DNA from 3 places in the Actinocorallia libanotica genome. Region 1 is predicted to be linked to each of the others. Evidence: riboswitches for the same ligand, from Rfam matches in the RefSeq annotation. Region 1 holds a riboswitch; each other region holds the start of a gene.

The links. A riboswitch is a leader RNA that binds a small molecule or an ion and turns the genes downstream of it on or off. The one in region 1 is predicted to bind S-adenosylmethionine.
Region 2: another riboswitch for S-adenosylmethionine. It lies ahead of thrC (threonine synthase); the one in region 1 lies ahead of ABD140_RS21540 (PPOX class F420-dependent oxidoreductase).
Region 3: another riboswitch for S-adenosylmethionine. It lies ahead of ABD140_RS04345 (aminotransferase class V-fold PLP-dependent enzyme); the one in region 1 lies ahead of ABD140_RS21540 (PPOX class F420-dependent oxidoreductase).

Annotation. Positions count from the first base shown of each region.
Region 1 is NZ_BAAAHH010000018.1:56,208-58,402, reverse strand. Features, by position in the region: gene ABD140_RS21545 (TetR/AcrR family transcriptional regulator) at 1-617, shown strand, start outside; SAM riboswitch class I at 637-751, shown strand; gene ABD140_RS21540 (PPOX class F420-dependent oxidoreductase) at 891-1,349, shown strand; gene ABD140_RS21535 (2'-5' RNA ligase family protein) at 1,346-2,149, shown strand.
Region 2 is NZ_BAAAHH010000048.1:9,942-12,136, forward strand. Features, by position in the region: gene thrC (threonine synthase) at 1-1,006, opposite strand, end outside; SAM riboswitch class I at 1,022-1,162, opposite strand; gene ABD140_RS35130 (alpha,alpha-trehalose-phosphate synthase (UDP-forming)) at 1,342-2,195, shown strand, end outside.
Region 3 is NZ_BAAAHH010000002.1:276,742-278,936, forward strand. Features, by position in the region: gene ABD140_RS04345 (aminotransferase class V-fold PLP-dependent enzyme) at 1-1,189, opposite strand, end outside; SAM riboswitch class IV at 1,235-1,349, opposite strand; gene ABD140_RS04350 (PIG-L family deacetylase) at 1,371-2,174, opposite strand; gene ABD140_RS04355 (hypothetical protein) at 2,180-2,195, opposite strand, start outside.

The DNA of each region.
Region 1 (2,195 bases):
TCACGATGCGGTCACTGGCCGCCGAGCTCGGGGTGTCGCCGCGGGCGCTGTACAACTACGTGGCCGACCGCCGCGACCTCATCACCGTGGCCGCCGAGATCTTCGAGTCCCGATGGACGCCGGCCGCGCTGGACTCCGCACAGTGGCACGAAGACCTGCGGGCGTTCTGCCGGGACCTGCGCGCCCACTACCGGCGCCACCCCGGCATGACCACCCTGGCGCTCCGCGAGAACATCACCGGCGCCCGCCATCCCGTCATGCTGCGCAACGTCGACGCCCTCCTCGGTCTCTTCCTCCAGATCGGGCTCGACCTGCAGGACGCCTACCGAGCCTGCATGGAGACCTTCCGCCTGGTCGCCGGATTCGTCGAACTCCAGGACTCCTTCCACGACCGGCCACCGGCGTACCTGAACCCCGCAGACCTCAACGACACACCGCCCCCCTGGCTCCACGACCAGGAGAACCTGCCCCACCTCGCCAGACTCGGCGAGATGGAGGCCGACTCACCCGACACGCTGTTCGAGTTCTCCCTCGACCTGCTGACCGACGGCATCGCCGCCCGCCTCCGCTCCTCCCGGGACCAGCACGGCGACAGCGCCGCCGCCCACTGCCGCTGAACCCCGTGCCGACCTTCGTTGATCATCCAGAGGATCCGAGGGACCTGGCCCTATGGCGGTCCGGCAACCTGCCCGGAGCGGACAAGGTGCCGACGCCAGGAACGCCGCCCCCGCAAATCGCTCGACGATGAGGTTCGCGGCCGAGCCGGTAAGGCTCATCCTGTGGATCGCCTGGCTCATCTTCGGCCCGCATCCAAGGCAGTGCCCGACGCGAAGCCACCACGCGTCCTCCCGTCTTGACTTCAAGTGCGGTTGAAGAAGCATTCTCCTGACATGATCTTCACCGAAGCCGAGATCGCCTACTTGACCGAGCATCCGCTGGGACGCCTCGCCACGATCGGACCCGATGGCGCTCCTCACGTCCAACCGGTGGCCTTCTGGCTGAACGCCCAGACCGCGACCATCGACATCGGCGGGCCGGATCTCACCACCGGCCAGAAGTTCCGCAACATCAAGGCCGATCCGCGCGTCTCCCTCGTCGTCGACGACCAGGCCCCGACCCCCAACCCGATCGGGCAGACCGGACGCGGCATCGAACTGCGCGGCACGGTCGAGATCCTCGTCCTCGATCCGCCGCTCCTGGACGCCTTCTCCAAGGAGACCCTGCGCATACGCCCGCATCGGATCATCGCGTGGAACATCGAGCCGTGGAGAGCCGAAGACCTCACTCCCGCCGCACTCCGCCAGGCCTCCCACCTGATCGGCTACAACGCCCGCGACGTCTCCCGGTGAGGGATGCCGTCGAAGACCAGCAGATGGGAAGCGAACGAGGACGGACCGGCGATGAAGAGCTGCGGCACAGCGCCGAGCTCCTCTTCCAGGTCCTCACCGAACGCGAGGAGAAGAAGAGGAGAAGAACACGTCGCCATCGCCGGGATCGGGGCGAAGCGGCTGCCGACACCGTGTTCGTTCTCGTACACGACCTCGGATCCGGCGTAGAGTCCACCGGCATGGCAGATGAGCCAACCCCTTATCAGGCAGGGACGACCGCATTGGTCGTGGCCGTCCCCGAGGCCGAACCCGTCGTGGAACGCTGGCGGAGCCGATACGACCGCTCGGCTTCCACCGGCGCCCACGCCCACGTCACCGTGCTCTTCCCCTTCCTCGACGCCGAGCGGATCGACACCGCGGTGGTGAGTGAACTGGCGCGCGTGTTCGCCGGTCACCGGGGTTTCACCGCCGAGTTCCGCCGCACCGCACGCCGGCCCTCGCTGTTGTGCCTGCTGCCGGAGCCCGCCGATCCGTTCAGCCGTATGACTCAGGACGTCGTCACGCGCTGGCCCGACCGCCCGCCCTATGGCGGTAAGTACCCGGACACGCCCCCGCACCTGACCGTGGCGATCCGCCAACCCGAGCACATCTTCGAACAGGTCGACAAGGACCTTTCAAGCCGCCTGCCGTTCTCAGCCGCCATCACGTCCGTCGACCTGGTCGTCTTCGAGGATGGCGCGTGGCACCGTCACCGTTCCTTCGAACTGGCCGACGACACCGATCACGCTCCGGGGGCGGGACGGGCGGCAGCACCCGGCTGATGAAGGTGACGCGGTGCAGGATGCGTCAGCACGGCGGTTTGGCGGT
Region 2 (2,195 bases), on a different contig from region 1:
GCCGGATGCCCTCGACGACCTCGGCGTCGGTGACGTCCTCGACCGCGCCGCCCGTCCGGCGCACCGCGTCCAGCACGTAGGGGCCGTCGGCGGGGTTGCCGATCGCCAGCGACTTGGCGATGGTGTCGGGCTTGACCGGCCGCACCACGTCGTGGCCCGCCTTGAAGGCGGCCGAGACGGGGCTGCACCCCTCGGCCTGGGCGCCGAACACCTTGTAGGGCTTGTCCTCGACCAGTCCGAGCTTGATCAGCTCCTGGAACGCCTTGTCGATCTTGGTCAGCTGGGAGCCGGACGCGATCGGGACGACGATCTGGTCGGGCAGCCGCCAGCCGAGCTGCTCGGCGATCTCGTAGCCCAGGGTCTTGGAGCCCTCGGCGTAGTACGGGCGGACGTTCACGTTCACGAACGCCCAGTCCTCCTGCTCGCCCGCGAGCTCCGAGGCGAGCCGGTTGACGTCGTCGTAGTTGCCGTCGACCGTCACGAACGTGCCGTCGTACACGGCGGTCGTGATGATCTTCTGCTGCTCCAGGTCGGAGGGCACGAACACGGCGCTGCGGATGCCGGCGCGGGCCGCGGCGGCGGCGACGGCGTTGGCGAGGTTGCCGGTGGAGGGGCAGGCCAGCACCTTGAAGCCCAGCTCGCGGGCGGCGGCCAGGGCGACGCCGACCACGCGGTCCTTGAAGGAGTGGGTGGGGTTGCCGCTGTCGTCCTTGACCCACAGGGACTGCAGCCCCAGCGCGGAGGCGAGCTGGTCGGCCTTCACCAGCCGGGTGAAGCCGGGCTCGGTGTTGGGGATCTCCGCGACGTTCGAGGGAACCGGCAGCAGGTCCTTGTAGCGCCAGATGTTGCGCGGCCCCGCCTCGATGGACTCGCGCGTCACGCCGCTGAGGTCGTAGGAGACCTCCAGCGGCCCGAAACACTCCGAGCAGGCGTAGTAGGGGCCGAGTTCGACGGTGTTTCCGCACTCGCGGCAGATCAGCGCGGTGGCGTTACCCAGGTCGGGCATGGGTGCGAGGCCTCTCCCTCATCTTTCCTGCGCCACTTTGGTCACAGGCCGGAGTTGGCACCTCGTCCCGGCCGAAGCCTCGCATGGGCGCGAAGGCGAGCCGGGAGGGTTGCCGGGGCTTCGCAGGGCCGGTCCCTCCACCCCTCTGGATGAGCGCCCGTGAAGAAGACTCACGGGCTGTATGAAGTTGTGTGCCGACTTTATCGCAGGTGTCCGTTTAAGAGCACAGGGGGTCTCACTCCTTGGACGTGCCCTGCTGTTAGCTTGATCACTCTCCGGCCGGTGGGAACGGTCCTCCCCTCGGCGGCCGGGATCCGGCGTGCGAGACTCGGGCCATGCAGGTACTCGTCGCCAGCAACCGCGGTCCGGTGTCCTTCTCCCTGTCCGAAGAGGGCGCGCTGGCCATGCGCCGCGGCGGCGGGGGCCTGGTCTCCGGGCTCGCCTCGGTGGCCGCCGGGACCGACCTGGTCTGGGTGTGCGCCGCGCTGTCGGAGGCCGACCGGCTCGCCGCCCGCCAGGACCCGTCCGGCCGGCTCGACCGGGCCGGGCACGAGACGGGCGCCGTCCGGATGCTGGACATCCCCGAGACGACGTTCCAGCGCGCCTACAACTCGGTGGCCAACTCCACCCTCTGGTTCGTCCACCACCTGCTCTACGACACCCCGAACGAGCCGCACTTCGACAGCACGTTCCGGCGCGACTGGCAGTCGTACGAGGCGTACGACTCGGCGTTCGCCGACGCCCTGGCCCAGGACGCCGAGCGCGGCGCCAAGGTCGCCGTCCAGGACTACCACCTGGCCCTGGTCCCCCGGATGCTGCGCGAGCGCCGCCCCGACCTGCGCATCGCCCACTTCTCGCACACCCCGTGGGCGCCGCCGGAGTACTTCCGCCTGCTGCCCGACGACATCGCCGCCGCCGTGCTGGAGGGCATCCTCGGCGCCGACCACGCCGGCTTCCTGTGCGACCGGTGGGCCGAGTCCTTCCTGGACTGCTGCGAGGCGGTCCTGGGCGCCAAGGTCGACAGGTTCGCCCGCACCGTCCGCCACCAGGGGCGCGTCACCCGCGTCGGCGTGCACTCCCTGGGCGTGGACGGCCTGGAACTGCGCGAGCGCGCGGACCGCGACGACGTCGCCGACCGCCGCGCCGCACTGCTGGAGCAGACCGGCGGCCGCCAGATGATCCTGCGCAT
Region 3 (2,195 bases), on a different contig from region 1:
GCCGGTCGACGTGTTCGTCCGTGGTGCCGAGGCCGATGCTCGCCCGCACCGCGGTGGCGTCCGGGTCGGTGCAGCCCTCCGCCCTTCCGGTGCCTCCGACGAGGTGGCGGACGAGCGGATGCGCGCAGAATTTCCCGTCACGGACGCCGATGCCGTGCTCGTTCGAGAGGTACTCCGCCACGGAACGCGCAGGATGCCCGGCCACGGTGAAGGAGACGATGCCGACACGCGGGTGGTCGGCCCCCCACAACGACAGTTCGCGCACCTCCGGAAGCTCCGCGAGGCCGGCGCGAAGCCTGCCGAGCAGCCGCTCCTCCTCGGCGACCAGGTCATCCCAGCCGGTGAGCGCCGTGCAGGCGGCGGCCAGGGCGATCGCTCCGAGCACGTTCGGCGTCCCCGCCTCGTGGCGCTGCTCGGCGTCCGAGGCCCATTCGACGCGGCCTCCCGAGCCGACCTTCCGGCTCGCCCCGCCGCCCTTCAGGTACGGGTCCGCGGCCCGCAGCCAGTCCGCACGGCCGGCGAGGACGCCCGCGCCGAACGGGGCGTACAGCTTGTGGCCCGACAGGGCGACGTAGTCGAGGTCGCTCGCGTCCAGCGGACGGTGCGGGGCGAGCTGGGCGGCGTCCACGGCGATCCGCGCGCCGTTGCGGTGCGCCACGTCGGCGAGCTCGTGGACGGGCCACAACTCACCCGTCACGTTCGAAGCCGCCGTGACGACGAGCAGGCGCGGCCCCTGCGGGCAGGCCTTCAACGCCGCGTCGGCCGCCCGCAGCGCCTCGATCGGACTCGCCGGGACGGGCAGCCGCACGGCACCACGCCACGGCAGCTGCGTGGCGTGGTGCTCGGACTCGAACACCACCACGGACGTCGGAGCGGGAAGCGCCCGCGCCAGCAGGTTGAACGAGTCGGTGGTGTTGCGGGTGAAGACGACGGCCTGCGGTCCGCCGAGGAACGCGCGGACGCTCTCCCGCGCCTCCTCGTAGGCCCGTGTCGTGACCTGCGAGGCGTATCCGGCGCCCCGGTGCACGCTGCTGTAGTACGGAAGCGCCCGTGTGACGGCCTCCTGCACGCTCTCCAGACACGGCGCCGAAGCGGCGTAGTCGAAGTTCGCGTACGGCAGGAGACCCGTCGGCACGGGCACCGGGCTGTCAGCGCCGACGACCTTCGGAATGCAGGTGAGAACGGACATGACCCAGCCTCCAGGGTTCCGGGGACCCCGGACCGTGTCAGGTGGGATCCGCGCTTGCCGGACACCCTTCGCGCCCGGCCGGGTCGTCACCCGGACCACCCCGCCGCGGAAGGAGGGTTGGCGGCCAGCAAGCCGGGGCTTGACGCTGGCACTCATGACCTGGGGGCGAATATAGCAAGTCTCAGCGGAGACCGGTGAACAGATCGTCCTCTTTTTCCGGGCCTTCTCCGCGGACCCGGATGAACGACTCCGCGCCGAAGACCAGCGGCTTCGCCTCCTCGGGAAGCATCAGCAGGAAGATGCTGTCGGTCTGGCTGGCGTGCGCCTGCAGCGCCTTGACCTTGGTGTCCGCGTACTCCGCGACGTCGACCGTCGTGGTGATGACCTCGTCGGAGACGCCGAAGTCCAGCGGCTCCGTCATGCCCATCTCCTCGGCCAGGCCGCTGGACTCGAGGTAGTCGAACATCGCCTGGAAACCCGACTGGGGGACGGCCGTGTAGTAGAGCTTGTCCGGGATACCGGTCCTCTCGGTGGCCGCGACCGCGATCCGGTGCGCCTGGATGTGGTCGGGGTGCCCGTAGCCGCCGTTCTCGTCATAGGTGACGACCACCTGCGGCCGGTACTTCTCCATCAGTTCCGCGAGCCTGCCCACGGCCGTGTCGAAATCGACGTTGGCGAAGGAGTCCGCGGCCTTGTTCGCCTCCCAGCCCTCCATTCCGGAATCGGCGTAGCCCAGCAGTTCCACATGCTCGATGCCGAGCAGCTCCGCGGACTTCTCCAGCTCCCCGAGCCGCAGGGCGCGGACCTCCGCGGGGTCGTGGCCCGGCTCTCCCGGCTTCACCCCGCCCGGGGCGTCGCCCTGCTCGCCGTTGGTGCAGGTCACCAGCACCGTGCGGATCCCGGCGGCGGCGGCCTTGGCGAGCACCCCGCCGGTACTGATCACTTCGTCGTCCGGGTGGGCGTGTACGGCCATCAACGTCAGCATGGGCTTCAGCGTACGTCGATC